Regions from separate parts of the Vreelandella gomseomensis genome, predicted to be linked through region 3. Evidence: predicted binding sites of a transcription regulator. Region 3 holds the regulator's gene; each other region holds the start of a gene.
The links. The regulator sigma-54, encoded in region 3, starts transcription at its own class of promoters, with help from an activator protein. The targets are predictions, from matches to a motif close to TGGCACNNNNNTTGCTNT.
Positions count from the first base shown of each region.

Region 1: QC815_RS04330 (amino acid ABC transporter substrate-binding protein) is a predicted target of sigma-54. The motif match lies at 1,828-1,845, and genes of this name have one in related genera.
Region 2: QC815_RS16650 (formate/nitrite transporter family protein) is a predicted target of sigma-54. The motif match lies at 1,873-1,890, and genes of this name have one in related genera.
Region 4: QC815_RS04145 (urease accessory protein UreD) is a predicted target of sigma-54. The motif match lies at 3,296-3,313, and genes of this name have one in related genera.

Region 1 covers NZ_JARWAI010000003.1:48,149-52,533, forward strand. The annotation lists gene hemE (uroporphyrinogen decarboxylase) at 1-812, shown strand, start outside; gene speE (polyamine aminopropyltransferase) at 809-1,675, shown strand; gene QC815_RS04330 (amino acid ABC transporter substrate-binding protein) at 1,902-2,927, shown strand; gene QC815_RS04335 (amino acid ABC transporter permease) at 3,016-4,206, shown strand; gene QC815_RS04340 (amino acid ABC transporter permease) at 4,222-4,385, shown strand, end outside.
Region 2 covers NZ_JARWAI010000015.1:54,515-58,899, forward strand. The annotation lists gene QC815_RS16640 (fructosamine kinase family protein) at 1-466, shown strand, start outside; gene cynS (cyanase) at 451-891, opposite strand; gene QC815_RS16650 (formate/nitrite transporter family protein) at 952-1,764, opposite strand; gene QC815_RS16655 (MipA/OmpV family protein) at 2,454-3,233, shown strand; gene QC815_RS16660 (alpha/beta fold hydrolase) at 3,249-4,166, opposite strand.
Region 3 covers NZ_JARWAI010000002.1:216,293-220,677, forward strand. The annotation lists gene rapZ (RNase adapter RapZ) at 1-755, opposite strand, end outside; gene QC815_RS03130 (PTS sugar transporter subunit IIA) at 847-1,320, opposite strand; gene hpf (ribosome hibernation-promoting factor, HPF/YfiA family) at 1,325-1,633, opposite strand; gene QC815_RS03140 (RNA polymerase factor sigma-54) at 1,720-3,135, opposite strand; gene lptB (LPS export ABC transporter ATP-binding protein) at 3,239-3,985, opposite strand; gene lptA (lipopolysaccharide transport periplasmic protein LptA) at 3,996-4,385, opposite strand, start outside.
Region 4 covers NZ_JARWAI010000003.1:10,837-15,221, reverse strand. The annotation lists gene QC815_RS04160 (metal ABC transporter permease) at 1-1,042, opposite strand, end outside; gene QC815_RS04155 (metal ABC transporter ATP-binding protein) at 1,046-1,828, opposite strand; gene QC815_RS04150 (metal ABC transporter solute-binding protein, Zn/Mn family) at 1,852-2,820, opposite strand; gene QC815_RS04145 (urease accessory protein UreD) at 3,354-4,238, shown strand; gene ureA (urease subunit gamma) at 4,255-4,385, shown strand, end outside.

The sequences.
Region 1 (4,385 bases), on a different contig from region 3:
GAAAGACCGTGCGCACGCCGGAAGAAGTCGCCGCGCTGAGCGTCCCCGACGCCGAGCGCGACCTGGATTACGTGATGCGCGCGGTGTCCACCATTCGGCGCGAGCTGAACGGCCGCATGCCGCTGATCGGCTTCTCGGGGAGCCCCTGGACGCTGGCCACTTACATGGTCGAGGGCAGTTCCAGCAAGGATTTCCGTCACCTGAAGACCATGCTCTACGATACGCCGGACGCCATGCACCAGCTGCTGGACACCCTGGCGCACGCGGTGACCGACTACCTCAACGCGCAGATTCGCGCGGGCGCCCAGGCGGTGCAGATTTTTGATACCTGGGGCGGCGCACTGACCACCCCGGCGTACCTGGAATTCTCGCTGCGCTACATGGAGCAGATTGTTGCCGGGCTGATCCGCGAGCACGACGGGCGCCGCGTGCCGGTCATCCTGTTCACCAAGAACGGCGGCCAGTGGCTCGAACACAGCGCCTGCGCCGGTGCCGATGCCCTGGGGATCGACTGGTCCACCGAGCTTTCCGACGCCCGCGCCCGGGTCGGCCACAAGGTCGCGCTGCAGGGCAACCTGGACCCCAACGTGCTGTTTGCCCGCCCCTCCGCCATTCGCGCCGAAGTGGCCCGCGTGCTGGAAAGCTACGGCCACGGGCCCGGCCACGTGTTTAACCTGGGCCACGGCATCAGCCAGTTTACCGACCCCGATCACGTTACCGCCTTCATGGAGGCGCTGCACGACCTGAGCCCGCAGTATCACCAGGGCATTGCCACTCAATCGAACGCTGCGTGTCCAGGAGCATCGTCATGAGCGAATATCACGCCGACCAGTGGTTTACCGAGGTATTCGACAGCCACGGCAGCGCTTTCGCGCTGAAAGTTTCGGAAAAGCTGCACGATGTGCAAAGCCCTTACCAGCACCTGGAAGTCTACGCCACCGAGACCTACGGCAACCTGATGGTGCTGGACGGCTGCGTGATGCTGACCGACCGGGACAATTTTCTGTATCACGAGATGATTGCCCACCCGGCGCTGTTCACCCATCAGGATCCCAAACGCGTTGTCATTATCGGCGGCGGCGACTGCGGCACCCTCAAGGAAGTGCTGCGCCACCCTGGGGTTGAGCACGTCACCCAGATCGACATCGACGAAGAAGTCACCAAGGCCTCGGAACGCTTTTTCCCGTCGTTAGTCGCCTCGAATGACGACCCGCGCGCCGAGTTGCTGTTCGCCGACGGCGTCAAATGGGTCGACGATGCCGGTGATGAGAGCATCGACGTGCTGATCATCGATTCCACCGACCCGGTGGGCCCCGCCGAAGGGCTGTTCAAGACCGACTTCTTGAAGCGCTGCCACCGCGTCCTGAAACCCGGCGGCGTCATGGTCCAGCAAAGCGAATCACCGCTTTATCACAGCGGCACGATCATTCGCGAGCTACGCCGTGACATGCAGAAAGCGGGCTTTGACAGCGTCGCCACGCTGCCTTTCCCCCAGCCGGTGTATCCGTCTGGCTGGTGGAGCGTCACCCTGGCCGGCAAGGCTACCGATGTTAACGCGTTTCGCGAGCAGGCAGCCGCCAATCACGCCATGCCGCTCGAGTACTACAGCGTTGACGCTCACCGCGGCGCACTAGTGCTTCCCCCTTTCATGCGTAAGGCGTTCGCGGCCGAGTAACCCCGCCAAACGTCCGTTTTAGATGGCCGCCCGCTTTGCCTGCGCCACAACGGTGCAGGCAAAGTCGAGAGCCGTGTTTTTTGCACCTAGACGTTCGTCTCAATGTCGTTGACTAGCGTTGAAAAGCGCTGAATTCCCGCCAGTACCCCTGTTGGCATCTTCCTTGCTAGGTTAGATGGCATGCTTCGGCATGTATAACGATTCCAATTGATTCGAGGGGACATAAATGTTCAATAAAAAACACCTGGCGCTGCTGGCTTCGGCCGGCTCCCTGACGCTTGTAGGCATGTCCACCGCCCAGGCCGATACCCTGGAAGACACCATGGAGCGCGGCGCCGTCCAGTGCGGCGTGAGTGACGGTCTACCGGGCTTCTCCGCGCCGGACGACGATGGCAACTGGCAGGGGATTGACGTTGATGTCTGCCGCGCGGTGGCCGCTGCGGTGCTCGGCGACGCAGACGCCGTTAACTACATCTCACTGAACGCCGTCGAGCGTTTCACGGCGCTTCAGTCAGGCGAAGTCGACGTGCTGTCGCGTAACACCACCTGGACCACCACCCGCGATACCACCCTGGGCCTGAACTTCACCGGCGTGACCTTCTACGACGGCCAGGGCTTCATGGTGTCCCGTGACCTGGGCATTACCGGTGCTGACGAGCTGAACGGTGCCTCTATCTGTATCCAGTCCGGCACCACCACCGAGCTGAACCTGGCCGACTACTTCCGTGCTAACGACATGGAATTCAACCCTATCGTATTTGATACCTCCGAGCAGACCGTGGGTGGCTACCAGGCCGGCCGCTGTGACGTGCTGACGTCTGACACCTCTCAACTGGCCGCCCTGCGCATCCAGTTGGACGATCCTGAGGCGTCGATGATCCTTTCCGACGTTATCTCCAAGGAGCCGCTCGGCCCCGTTGTTCGCCAGGGCGATGACACCTGGTTCAACATCGTGAAGTGGTCGCTGTTCGCGATGATCAACGCGGAAGAATACGGCGTCACCAGTGATAACGTTGACGATATGCTGGCATCCGAAGATCCCAACATCGCACGTTTGCTGGGTGAGGACGGCAACTACGGCGAAGGAATGGGCCTGGAAGCCGACTGGGCTTACAACATCATCAGCCAGGTTGGTAACTACGGCCAAAGCTTTGACCGTAACGTGGGCATGGATTCCCCGCTGGAAATCGAGCGCGGTGTCAACGCCCTGTGGAACGAAGGTGGCTTCCAGTACGCCCCCCCGATTCGCTAAGCGTCTCGCTTGACCCCGGCCCGCCGCCCCTTTTCCTGGGCACCGGCGGGCCACTTGATTGACCTTCCGTACAGCGGAGACGCCACCCATGTCCGTACGCCCCGTCACTCGCCCCGCCGGCCAAAAGCCGCCGTTCTGGCGAGATCGCGCTAAGCGCGCGCTTATTTTCCAGATCATTCTCGTCGCCGTTGTCGCGGCGTTCCTGATCTATATCATCGGCAATACCCAAGCCAACCTGGAGGCTCGTGGTATCACCACTGGCTTTGGCTTTCTGAACAACACAGCCGGCTTCGGTATTGGCCAGACCTTGATCGAGTACTCCTCGCAAAGCACCTACGGCCGCACCTTCGTGATTGGCTTGCTCAACACGCTGTTGGTCGGTGGTTTGGGGGTATTGGCCGCCTCGATTATCGGTTTTATTGTTGGCATCGCGCGGCTATCGCCCAACTGGCTGATTGCCAGGCTAGCCAATGCCTACATCGAAACCTTCCGTAATATTCCGCTGCTGTTGCAGATTTTCTTCTGGTACTTCGCGGTACTGCGGGCACTGCCCAGCGCCCGGGAAAGCATGGCGTTCGGCGAGGCCATCTTTCTCAATGTGCGCGGGCTCTACCTGCCCCAGCCGCTGTTCGAGTCAGGCTTCGGACTGATTCCTGCCACTTTTGTGGTGGCGGTCGTTGCCAGTATCGCGCTGATTGTCTGGAATAAACGTCGCCATGAAGCCACCGGCAAACGCCTGCCGGTTTTCTGGATGTCCCTGGTGATTATTTTGGGTCTTCCACTACTGGTGCTCGTCGTCACGGGTGTACCGGTGACCTGGGAAATGCCGGTACTGCGCGGCTTCAACTTTGGCGGTGGCATCACCATCATCCCCGAGTTTCTAGCCCTGTGGCTGGCGCTGTCCATCTACACCGCGTCGTTCATTGCCGAAATCGTCCGCTCGGGCATTCAGGCCATTCCTCATGGGCAAACGGAAGCCGCCCAGGCGCTGAGCCTGCCGCGCAAGCTGGTGCTGCGTCTGGTCGTGATTCCCCAGGCCATGCGCGTAATCATTCCGCCGCTTACCAGCCAGTATCTCAACCTGATCAAGAACTCTTCCCTGGCCACCGCCATTGGCTACCCCGACCTGGTCTCGGTGTTTGCCGGTACCACGCTCAATCAGACCGGTCAGGCCATCGAGGTGATTGCCATGACCATGGCGGTTTATCTGATCATCAGCTTGCTGGTGTCCATGTTCATGAACTGGTTCAACGCTCGCGTTGCGCTGGTCGAACGCTAGGCCGGAGCCGACCTTATGATTCACAACAAAGACATGATTCCCGAGCAACCGGCGCCTAAAGGCACCATCGGCCCCATCGCCTGGCTACGCGGCAACCTGTTCAACGGCCCGATCAACAGCCTGTTCACGCTACTGGGGCTGTACGTGCTCTATCTGCTCCTGGTGCCGACCATTCAATG
Region 2 (4,385 bases), on a different contig from region 3:
CAATGCGCCGCTTGGCGATGGGCGTGCCTTCCAGCGCGAGCGGCGGCTATTGCCGCTCGGTGAGGCCTGCTATCAGCGTGGCCTGATCGACAAGTCGCTTTTCGAGCGCATCGTGCGTCAGGCCCATACGCTTGCAGACTGGCTGCCCAACCGGCCCGCAAGTCTGGTGCACGGCGATCTGTGGTACGGCAATGTGCTTTATACCCCCAGCGGTCCGGCCATCATCGACCCGGCGATCTACCGGCACTACCCGGAAGTCGATATCGCCATGTTGACCCTCTTTGGCTCACTGGATGACACTTTTTTCGAGGCCTACTGGAACGGCGACGCCCCGACCGATTGGCCGAGGCGTGAGGCGTTATTCCAGCTGTATCCGCTGCTCAACCACGTTCTGCTATTTGGCACGAGCTTTCGCAGCGGCGTGGAGCGCAGCATCGCCACGCTTGAGACTTACCAGGACTTGTAGGGCAGGAACTTGCCGTTGAGGGTCAGCAGTACGCGGTCGCCTTTGGGGTCCTCGACCTTATCCACTTCCATGGTGAAATCGATCGCGCTCATGATGCCGTCGCCAAACTGCTCCTGCACCACGTCCTTGAGTGTTTCTCCATACACGCCGACCACTTCATAAAGACGATAGATGAAGGGGTCCTGGGGAATGGCTTCGTCCCACACCTTGGTGGGGAAGGCCACCAGAGCCTCGGCGATGTCGCCATCCACGTCCAGTGTCGTGCAGATCTTCTTGGCGATATCGGGGCTGGCGCTGTTCATGCCGTAGCAGGCCGAGGCCACCCATACCGGCGACATTCCCACGGCGCTGGCAATATCGTCCCAGCTCATTTTCTTGCGCGCTTTGGCGGCAAGCAGGGTGTGGCGCATTTCAAGCTTATCCATGAGGGTTCTCCTCTGAAGTGGAGGGCCGATGGAGCCCTTTGATTGCCGACAGGGCGACGTTCAAGACAGGTTCTTTTTGGGCTGGGTACGCACGTGGGTGGTGTAGAGCACCAGACCTACCAGGGTCAGCCCACCCACCAGGTTACCCAGCACCGTGGGAATTTCGTTCCACATGATGTACTGGTACAGGGTGAAGTCGGCGCCCATCATCAGGCCGATCGGGAACAGGAACATGTTGACCACGGAGTGCTCGAAGCCGAGATAGAAGAACACGATGATCGGCATCCACATGGCCATGATCTTGCCGGAAACCGTGGTGGAAATCGCGGCACCCACTACGCCCATTGAGACCATCCAGTTGCAGAACATGCCCCGCATGAACAGCACGATCCAGCCGGCAAGTCCCGCATCCTGGTAGCCCACGGTGCGGCTTTCACCGACGGACATCATCGTCTGGCCGACGGCGTTGATTTCCTCGGTGCCGCCCATGGTGAAGTTCAGGTAGCCGAAGGTGGCAATGAATAGTGCGCCCCCAAGGTTGCCGAGCCCCACCAATCCCCAGCACTTCAGCATGCGCGGCAGCGTGACGCCGGGGCGTTTGTCGAGCCAGGCGATCGGCACCAGGGTGAATACCCCGGTGAGCAGGTCGTAGCCCATCAGATAGAGCATGACAAAGCCAACGGGGAAGAGCAGGGCGCCAATCAGGAAATTGCCGGTCTGCGTCGCGATGGTGATGGCAAAGATAACCGCCAGTGCGAGGGTCGCCCCGGCCATGAAGGCGCGAATAAGCGTGTCCCGGGTGCCCATATACACCTTGGCTTCACCCTGGTCGACCAGCTTAGTGACGAATTCACTGGGCATTAGATATGACATAGAGAGGTTTTCCTTCGTCATTTCGGTTCATTAACGCCGCGTTAAATAGTCCAGTGCTAATCCTTTGGCCTAATCTGGATATCGCAGGCACTTTCTCGCCTGCAGACGGTTGCATTTGCTATGCCAACTAGCGGATAAAGCGAGTGACTGACTTTTAAATTCCTCTATATCAGTACGTTAAATAGTTCGCCGGCCATCCATAGGGTGTCGGGAGGTGGGCGCTTATATAAGGCTTATACGATGGGCGGCGTAATTCTGCACCATGCAGCGGCGCCTAAATCTGCAAGTGCCCCGTCATAAAGCATCAAGGCCTTCAGGCGGGCAGGCCGCGATCTGGTGGCACTTTTCGTTGGATGACTCGGTGTCTTGGACAGCGGGCATTGCACCCCTTTGGCTCAGGCTTCCCAGGTGCTGGCACCGGGCGTTGAATAATTCTTGTACAAACATTGGCAACCGGGTAGAAGTTAAATTGACGAGATCCGGAGCGAGTGCTAGTTTACATTCATTAATGTATGTTATGTCGCGCTTTGGCGCCATGATTCCCGACGATCCAGCCCCAGCCCATCACGGTGATGGCGGCTGGCCCGTCAAACGCTAGCGTCAAGGAAGACGGCCTGGGATTGTCAAAGGTATTGCTTCCTGCCGCCACTAGAGTATTGGGCTCCACCATGACATCGAGACTATTGGCTATGCCACTTTCAGCATCGCGCAGGTTCCGCCCGCTGGGGCGTGCAGCTGCATTATCCACGTTACTCGTGGTTGCTTCAGGCAGCGCTTTCGCGCAGTGGGAAGGAAGCGTTGGCGCCGGTGTGTTCAGCGTGCCCGAATATCTGGGTAGCGACGACCACGAAACCCGCGCCTGGCCGAGCGTCAGCGTCACCTATGGCGATACCTTCTATGCCAGCGTGCGCGACGGGATCGGCTTGAACCTGTTCCGCCAGGGCAACTGGGAAGTGTCCCCGTTCATCAGCTACCTGTCAGGACGTGACAACGACGGCGAGCTTAGCGGGTTGGACAAAGTGGATGACGCAGCAGCGCTGGGGGTTCGCGCCCGCTATTCAGACGGCCCCTGGGGGCTGGAGGCGGCGACTCGAACCCCGTTGGGCGGCGATATAGACGGCTATGACGCCGAGCTCAAGGCCAGCTGGCAGACCATGCTGTCCGAACAGATGGCCTTTTCCGTGGGCCCGGAGCTGACCTACAGCAGCGACGACTGGACCGAGGATATGTTTGGCATTTCGCCGGTCGAGAGCGCTCGCTCGGGGCTTGCTGTTTATCGACCCAACGATGGCTATTTGCGCATGGGCTTGACCAGCCGTCTGAGCTACTACCTGAGCCGTGACTGGTCGGTCACGGGGCTGATGGGCATCACCCGGTTAACGGGCGACGCTGCTGACAGCCCGATCGTCGACGACGTGGGTAACGAGACGCAGGTCATGGGCGGCGCGCTGATCAACTATCATTTTTAACTGCATTGACCACTTTTAACCGCGATGTTTTATAAGACGTTGCCACCAATCGCTGAGCCACTGCCCCGGACGCCTCGCCGGGAAGGGGCTGATACCGGCGTGGCGCGCAAGGAAACGCTTGAGTGGCACCACCTGCTGGGCATTGTTGAGCATCGGCGCGTGACCGCAGCCAGCCGCCTCAAGCGTTTCCAGTTGGGGCTGATCTTGCTGCATGCGCGTGATGCTTGCAGCTTGCAGAAGTTGAGAATGCTCGCCGCGAATGACCATCAGTGGACAGCGAATGCGTTGCCAGTCGCTCCAGGTATCGCGGGGCGTATCATGGATAAACTGCTCGCCTATGCGCGGGTCGTAATGAAAACTCCAGCTACCGTCGGGCAGGCGCCGTGCACTGCTCAATGTCATCTGCTGCCACTCGTGGCGGGAAAGGTGGCCAAACCCCTGATAGTGCTGCTCAAGCGCCTGCTGCAGCTCGCTGAGCGTGGAAAAACGCTTGAGGACGCTAAAGTAGGTGGCCATCTCCGCCAGCGCCTGGCCGTCCAGTTCGGGGCCCACATCGTTGAGTGCCAGGCAGCGAATGCGATGGGCGGTAGTGTCATCCGCCGCCAGCAGCATGCCCAGCAAACCGCCCATCGAGGTACCGATCCAGTTGGCTCGCTCAATGCCATAGTGGTCGAGCACCGCCAGTGCAATCGTCACATAGTGGCTATATAAATAATCATTGGCAGGATACATCGACCAGCTGGAAAGCCCGCGCCCAGGCGTGTCGGGGGCGATAACCCGCCACTGGGGGCCCAATTGCTGGGCCAGGGAGGCAAAGTCGCCACCGTGCCGCGCAAGCCCGTGCCAGGCGATCACGGTGTTAGGTGCATCGGGATGCCAGATACGCACGGCGATTTCCAGCTGGCGAACATTGATATAGTCGATGCGATCCATGGCAGGCCTCAATAGGTCTATATTGCTATGCAACACGATGCCGTAAGCATAGTCGAGAAACACTCGCCGAGGAAAACGCGTGGAGTTAAGGCGGCGCGGTTGAGTAAGCGAACTGGCACGGTGTCGCGTCTGGGTCGCCATGGCGAAAAGAAACCTGCAACTTGCACGGAAAATCAGATCAGGGTCTGGTATCGCCAAAAAAACATGCGACAATGTATG
Region 3 (4,385 bases):
GTACAGCCGATTGCCACGGTCATGTAGCTGCGCTGGCTGTTCTGGTACTCAGGCAGCCAGCGTTCAAGCCATGCCTGAATATCGTTGGCCATGGCGTCGACCAGCGGGTAGTTGCCCAGAAAGGCAATGATATCGGCATCGCGACCGGTGGACGAGCGCAGCGAGGGATCCCAGTAGGGATTGGGCAGGCAGCGCACATCGAAGACAATGTCCGCATCGAGGGGAACGCCGCGCTTGTAGCCAAAGGACTCAAAAGTCAGCGTAAGCTGGTCGCGCCGCTGGTGGGCCACCTGGTCGGTGATGCGTCGGCGCAGGTCGTGGGCCGAAAGCCGAGACGTATCGATGGTCAGATCGGCAAGGTCGCGTATTTGGTGCAGCGTCTGCTCTTCCTGATCGATGGCTTCTTCAAGCGTCAGCGAGCTGTTGCGAGTCAGCGGATGTCGCCGGCGGGTGGCCGAGTAGCGTTCCAGCAGTATGCGGGCATCGGTGGTCAGATACACGATCTGACACTTGATAGTGCGTTGACGCAGTGCCTCGAGAAGCTTGGGCAGCTCGGCGAGGGCCGCAGGCAGGTTGCGCGCATCAATGCTCACCGCCAGATGGGTACGTCCCCCTTGTTCACGCAGCTCATCAATCAGCGCGTCCAGAAGCATGGCTGGCAGGTTATCAATGGCGTAATAGCCTAGATCTTCCAGCGCCTGCAAGGCAATGGATTTGCCTGACCCGGAGCGGCCACTAATGATGACGAGTTGCATGGAAAGCTCTCTTGCTTGCGCTCAAGCGACGTGGGTAATCAGCCAGATGGCGATGTTAACGCATTGTGTGTCCGCCAGGCTCGCCAGCGGGTTACTGGCTGTTAGCCTGGTCGCGTATCTTGGCCGTGATGAGATCCAGCAGCTCCCGTTGGCTCTCGGTTTTGCGAAGCTGCTGGCGCGTGTCGGCATCGTTCATGATCGAGGCGACCTGACCAAGCAGAGCCAGATGGGTATCATCGGCTTCTTCGGGCACCAGCAGGACAAACACCAGATCGACCGGATCGCCGTCGATGGCGTCGAAATCCACCGCTTCGTTGAGCTTTAAAAAGCCTGCGATAGGCGATTCGCAATGCGGGCTGCGGGCATGGGGAATGGCAACGCCGTTGCCGATCCCCGTGCTGCCCAGGCGCTCTCGACCGATCAGCCGGCTGAACACTTCCTGGCTGTCGAGACTGGGGATATTTTGCGCGATAAAGGTGCTGAAAAACTCCAGCACCCGTTTTTTGCTGCCCCCGGGCACGTCGTAAAGTACGCGCTCCGGGGGGAGGATAGTGGCTAACGTCATTGAATTAACGCACGCCTGCGCCCTGGGCGCGGGCTTGTGCTTTTTCCTTGTGCTTGACGAGTTGCCGATCAATTTTGTCCGCCAGTGCATCAATGGCTGCGTACATGTCATTGTCGAGGGCTTCGGCGTGCAAGTCGGCACCGGCGGCGTGCAGCGTACAGGCCGCCTGTTGACGCTCTTTCTCGACCGAGAGCGTGACCTGCACGGTGGTGATGTTGTCGTAATGGCGCTCAACGCGTTCCAGCTTTTCGTTGACATAGTCACGCAAGGCGTCAGTCAGTTCTACATGATGACCGGTAATATTGACTTGCATTGACGTACTCCTTATCCGTCGGACTGTCCTTCGATTGTAACCCTTTTTGCCGTTAAGCAAAGCCCTTGTGACGAGTTTCCGTCTTTCTAACGCAAACGGCGTCGTTCGCTGGAGGACGGGATACCCATGCCTTCGCGATATTTGGCCACGGTACGCCGCGCCACGTGGACACCGGCGTCTTCGAGCAGGGTGACAAGGCGGCTGTCTGACAGGGGTTTGCCGGGCGGCTCTTCCTGGATCAGCTTCTTCAGCCGTGCCCGGATCGCGGTGCTCGAATGGCTGTCGCCGTCCTGGCCGCTGATCTGGCTGGAAAAGAAGTATTTAAGCTCGAAAATGCCCCGCGGCGTGTGGATGAACTTCTGGGTGGTGACCCGAGAAATCGTCGATTCGTGCATCTCGACCGCCTCGGCGATGTCGGCCAGGATCAGCGGCTTCATGGCTTCTTCACCCCGTTCCAGAAAGTCGATCTGGCGGGTGACGATTTCGCGGCCGACGCGTAGCAGGGTGTCGTTGCGGCTGGACAGGCTCTTGATCAGCCAGCGGGCTTCCTGAAGATGGTCCTTGAGAAACTGGTTGTCCTGGCTCTTGTCGGCGCGTTTGATCAGGCTGGCGTAATCGGGCTGAATCCGGAGTTTGGGGAGCGCTTCCGGGTTGAGCTCCAGGTGCCAGCCCTCGCTATCGTGACGAACCACCAGGTCGGGAATCACGTAGCTGTCATCGGTGACGGTGTACTCGCTGCCGGGACGCGGATCCAGGCTCCTGATCAGTTGGATGACCTCATCGAGCTGCGCCTCGTCCAGGCCGAGCCGCCGTTTGAGCAGGCGCTGATCATTCTTGCTCAGGGCTTCCAGGAACTGGCGAACCAGTCGCCGGGCAGGCATCAGCAGCGGGGTGTCGTCGGGCAGGGCGGCAAGCTGCAGCATCAGGCATTCGCGCAGGTCGCGAGCGAACACGCCGGTGGGCTCGAACTGCTGGAGTCGCATGAGGATGCTTTCGACCTCGCGCTGGCTGAGGCCTTCCACGCCCTGGGCGCGCAACCCCTCGCGGATATCGTTGAGCGGTTGGGTCAAGTAGCCGTTCGTATCCAGGGCGTCGATCAGGCTTTCGGCGACCAGCTGCTCGCGGCGGCTCAAATCGGTCATGGCGAGCTGCCACAGAAGATGGCCGTGGAGGCTTTGCCCGGCCGCCTGGCGTTCAAAGTCCGGGCCCTCACTGCTCGAGCTGCCGCTGCCTGCCATGTCTTGGTAGGTATCCGACCAGTCGCTGTCGACGGAGAGCTCCGTGGGGATGCTGTCGGCCCACTCGGTTTCCTCGGGCTCGCTGGTGGCCTGCTCGCTGAACTCGTCTTCCTGCTCGAGCATCGGGTTGGCGTCGAGGGCCTGCTGAATTTCCTGGCGTAAATCGAGCGTGGATAGCTGCAGCAGGGCAATGGCCTGCTGCAGCTGGGGTGTCATGGTGAGCTGGGTGCCGATCCGCAGTTGAAGAGAAGCTTTCATGACCATCTGAGAACCACTCGTTATCGGAAAGCATCCACCCTAGTGTGTGTTGTGTTTTGGTGCAAGTGCAATAAGTATGCCACAGGCAATAAATATGCCATTGACAGCTTTACAGACGGAAATCAGCACCTAGGTAAACGTCGCGCACTTCCTGATTGTCAAGAATAGCGCTTGGCGTGCCGCTGGCGATGATATGGCCGTCGCCCACGATGTAGGCCACGTCGCAGATATCCAGCGTCTCGCGCACGTTGTGGTCGGTAATCAGCACACCGATGTCACGTGCCTTCAAAGCGCGAATGATCGACTTGATATCGCCGACAGAAATAGGGTCGACGCCGGCGAAGGGCTCGTCAAGCAGGATGAACGCGGGCTCGGTGGCCAGCGACCGGGCAATCTCGACGCGGCGGCGCTCGCCGCCGGACAGGCTCATGCCCATGTTATCGCGGATATGGGTGATGTGGAAATCTTCCAGCAGTGCTTCCAGGCGTGCTTCGCGACCGGCGCGGTCGAGGTTCTTGCGCGTTTGAAGGATTGCCATGATGTTGTCGGCGACGGTCAGCTTGCGAAAGATCGACGCCTCCTGGGGGAGGTAGCCAATGCCCGCCTTGGCGCGCTCGTGCATGGGCGCGCGGGAAAGGTCGAGGCTGTCGATGGCGACGCTGCCCGCGTCGGCCTTGACCAGGCCGACGATCATGTAGAACGAGGTGGTTTTGCCCGCGCCATTGGGACCTAGCAACCCCACGATGCTGCCCTGGGATATATCCAGGTTGATGTCTTTGACCACGCGCCGGCGCTTGTAGCTTTTGGCCAGGTGGCGGGCGTGTAGCGTGCGGGTGGCAGGGTCGGCGGCGGCCATCGGGCTCTCCTTACTCTTCGGGCTGCAGCGTCATGCGAATTCGCTGCGGTTCTTGGTTCTCCACGTCGGAACGCGCCTGGACGACCTCCCGGTCGATGAAGTATTCCAGCCGCCCGCCGGTGAAACGGTCGCCTTGCTGGATGATCTCGGCCTGGTCGATCAACTCCACGCGGCGCTCGGCGACGTGATAGATCACCCGGCGTCCCCAGCCTTCCAGCGGGCCTTCCTGATTCTCGGGTTGCTGACGCAAGTAGGCGCGCTCGCCCAGAGCGGTGGCACGCGACAGCTCGCCTGCCTCGTTGCGCTGAATTTCGACTGTGTCGCCCTTGATCAGCATATCGCCCTGGCGAACTTCCACGTCACCGGTATACACCGCCGTGCCGGCGCGCTGGTCGAGATC
Region 4 (4,385 bases), on a different contig from region 3:
GCCCCCAGCCGCCGTCGCCTGGGGTGGCACCGCGCGGAGAGCGGGTTAGGTAGCCTTGCTGTTTAAGCTTGTTGAGCATCCTGCGTGAACCGAGTGTTGAAGGGGCGCATGAGGGATCGGCCGAGTGTTTATATAGCGCATACAGTAGCTGCTGTTTCTGCAGCGCTGACTTCTGGCGATAGTGCTTTATCACACCCCACAGCAGGCCACGGCCGGGCGCCAATGCCAACGATATAAGCACAATGACGGTGGCGGTAAGGACAATCAGCGGGCCGGTTGCCAGGCCCCGCGATAGGGTGCTGATGGTCGCCCCTGACACGCCACTGACAATGCCGACGCCTGCGGCGATGGTGAGCATGCCGCCCAGGTGGCGGCTCCACTGTCGCGCGGCGGCCGCGGGTGCCACGATCATGGCGGCCATCAAAATCACACCGACCATCTGCAGGCCGACGACGACCGCTAGCGCCACCATAGCGGTGAGCGATGCCTCGATCACGGTGATAGGCATGCCGAGCGTACGGGCGTACTCCGCATCAAAGGTGACCAGCTTGGCCTGTTTCCAGAACACGGCAAGCAACAGCAGCGTGACCAGCGTAATGCTGCCCATCACCCATAAATCGGAGCGCAGCGTCGCGGCGGCCTGGCCGAAAAGAAAGGCCTCAAGACCGCCCTGGGAGGCGTTGTTGGTGCTCTGGATATAGGTGAGCAGAACGATACCCATGGCAAAAAAGATACTCAGGCAGGCGCCCAGGGCTGCGTCCGTTTTCAGGCGGCTTAAGCGCGTCAGCATGAGCATGATCAGCGCGGCGGCGGAGCCGGTGATCAGTGAACCCATAATAATCCCGCCAATATCCCGGCTGCCGGTGATGATAAAGCTTAAACAGATGCCGGGAAGGGCGGCGTGGGAAATCGCGTCTCCCAGCAGGCTTTGGCGACGCAGCACCGCAAAACAGCCCAGCGGACCGCTGATCAGCCCCAGCAGCGAGGCGCCAATGACGACATTCTGAAAGGTGTAGTCAGATAAAAGCTCAAGCCACACCATAGGTTACTTCACCTTTGAAGTGGCAAACATTAATGATTCATTCTCATTAAGTAGCGCGATTTGGCCGCCGTAAGCCTGGCGCAGGTGATCGATCTTGAACACCTCCTCGGCCTTGCCGCTGGCGATGACGCGCACGTTGAGTAGCAGTAGCCAGTCAAAGTAGGTGCGCACCGTTTGCAGATCGTGGTGTACCACGATCAGCGTCTTACCCGCGTCGCGCAGGCGGCGCAGGATATCGATAATGGCCCGCTCGGTGGTGGCATCGACGCCCGCCATGGGTTCATCAAGAAAGTACACATCGGCCTGCTGCACCAGCGCACGGGCCAGAAATACGCGCTGCTGCTGGCCACCTGAGAGCTGGCTGATCTGGCGCTCAGCCATTGCGCTCATACCGACCATCTCAAGTGCTTCCTGCGCCTCGTGGCGCTCTTTTCGCCCCGGTCTTCTGAGCCAACCTAGACGCCCGTAAAGCCCCATGGTGACCACATCCAGTGCCGTGGTGGGAAAATCCCAGTCAACGCTTGAGCGCTGTGGCACGTAGCCCACCCGTTTACGCTGCGTGGCGTAGGGCCGCCCATGCACCATCACCTCGCCTGACAACGACGGCACCAGCCCAAGCAGGCTTTTGATCAACGTGCTCTTGCCCGCCCCGTTAGGGCCGACAATGCCGGCCATGACACCGGCGGGGATATCCAGATCGATATCCCAAAGCACGGGCTGGTTATGGTAGCTCACCGTCAGGTTTTTAATGCTCAGTGCGGTGTCTGTAAGGTCGGATGTCGCCATGGATGCACTACCTTATCGAATGCTTATTGAGCGAGTTGCCACTCGCTGGCCCAGTCATTCAGTGCCTTTGGCAGCGGGGCCAAGGAACCGCCTAGCGCCTCGACAATGTGCTGGGTGTTACGGTAGATCATGCCCATATAGGTACCATCTACCGTGCCTTCATCGCCCATGGCGTCGGAGTAAAGCTGGCCGCCGATGGTCACATCATGGCCGCGCTGCCTTGCCGCATCGATCACTGCCTGAATGGTGCGCGGGTTGATCGTGCTTTCGATAAATACCGCAGGCACGTTATGGGCAACGACGCTATCTGCCATGCTACGAATATCGGCGATCCCGGTTTCGGTTTCGGTACTGATGCCCTGAATCCCTTCCACCTCAATGTCATAGGCACGGCCAAAGTAGCTGAACGCGTCGTGGGCGGTGACAAGAATACGCTGCGCTTCGGGGATGCGGGCAATGCTCTCTTTAACCCACTCATGCAGGGCTAGCAACTGAGCCTGATAACGCTCGGTATTGGTTTCAATCGTCGTGGCGCAATCAGGGCGTGCCTCGCTAAATGCATCGCTCAGGGTGGGCAGTGTCTGGGCCCATAAAGAGACATCCATCCACAGGTGCGGGTCGACCCCGTAGACATCCTGAGCGGTGATCAACGACGCCGGATCAATGGAAGCGGGCGCCACGGCAAGCGTAGGTGTTCGTGCCGAGAAATTCTCCAGCACACTCCCCAGCTGTCCTTCCAATGAGTAGCCTGAATAGAGAATGTGGTCGGCGCCTCGCAGCAAGGCCACGTCGCTAGCGCTTGCCTGATACAGATGGGGGTCTACGCCGGGGCCCATCATGGCTTCCACGTTAACGCATTCGCCGCCTACTTCCTGCGCTACATCGGCAATCATCCCAATCGTTGCCACCACGTTTAAGGGTGTTTCATCGGCCGTTGCCAACGAACTTAAAGGCAGCGTTGCCAATAGCACCACAGCATGTTTTGTGACCATGACTAGACTCCAGGCTCGGCATGAGGTGGATGGTAGATAAAGCCGTGTATCTTTCGATGGTTTTTCAGTCAAGAAACAAGTATAGCCTTGGCTAATCCTGTGTCGCAATGACCTCAATGTCAAGCGGATAAAAGGCGCATAAAGGGACTGAGGAGGTCTAGGTGGCCGTCAATAGTGGTGAGCTGCGATACATCGCCTAAGCTGACAAGGTGCGAGGGCTGTCCAAGGCACTGATCAAGCAGCATCTGGCGATGTCATTTATCCTCGCCGGCCCAGTGCTTTGAGTTGGGCGGGCATGACGGCGCCTCGGTCGTTGCGACGGTTCAGCACGGCAGAAGGGAAATCCGCATGGCGTGCCATTGTGGTGCTTTAAAAGCTTTGGATGTTCCTTATTGGTGCAATAAACCTTTGATGACCACCTCGGCTTTCCACTGAGATCTCCGCCAGGTCGGGGTGCCACCGCTTTTCACCATTTTGGCGCATAAATTGCAGTGGTTAGTAAAAGGCTGACTGTAAGGACGCGATAGCACCCCATGATTCTATGCGATATCGCCAACCCCCCGGTTGCCTCTGGCCACCGTTTTGATCAGGGCCGCCACTGGGCGGCGTCGCTTGCGTTGCGGTTTGCGCCACGCAGCGGCGCAACGCGCTTGGTTCACGCCCGCCATCAGGGGCCGCTGCGCGTGCAGCGGCCTTTCTATCCAGAAGGTCGCGGTCAGGCATGCCATGTGTATGTGTTGCACCCGCCCGGTGGGCTGGTTAGCGGCGATGCGCTGGTCATCAGCGCCCATGTGGAGAGCGGTGCCCACGCGCTGCTCACCACGCCCGCGGCCAACAAGCTGTATAAAGCCGACAGCCAGGGCGTCGCCTGGACCCAGCGCACGCAACTCGATGTGGAGGACGGCGCCATCCTTGAGTGGCTACCCCAGGAAACCATCGCCTTTGATGGTTCCAGAGGTGAGCAGCATACCCAGATTGACCTTCACGGCAGTGCCCGCTGCCTGGGCTGGGAGGTCATGGCGCTGGGGCGCCCCGCGAGCGACCTGCCGTATCTTACCGGGCGCATCGAGCAGCAGTTTCGTTTGACGCTGGACGGCAGGCCGTTATGGCTCGAGCGTCAGCCGCTCGATCCTGCTCATCCACGTTTTACCGGGCGGTGGGGCCAGGGCGGTGCCACCGTTCAGGCGACGCTGTGGGCGGTGGGGCTCGCCGATACCGGCGAGGCGATAGAGGCGTTGCGCGAGGCGCTGCCCGACCACCCGCGCTGGGCGGTCACCGCTCGCCATGGCGTATTGCTGCTGCGCTACCTGGGCAACGCCCGCAATGAAGCCTGGGCGCTATGCGAACAGGCCTGGGAGGTACTGCGCCCCCGTTGGATCGGGTGCGAGGCCCACACACCGCGAATCTGGCTGACCTGATTTTCAAGGAGGCACCATGGAACTCACCCCAAGAGACAAAGACAAGCTGCTGCTGTTTTCTGCGGCGCAGCTGGCCGAGCGGCGTAAAGCACGCGGCCTGAAGCTCAACTACCCCGAAGCCGTGGCGCTGATCAGCTTCGAGATCAT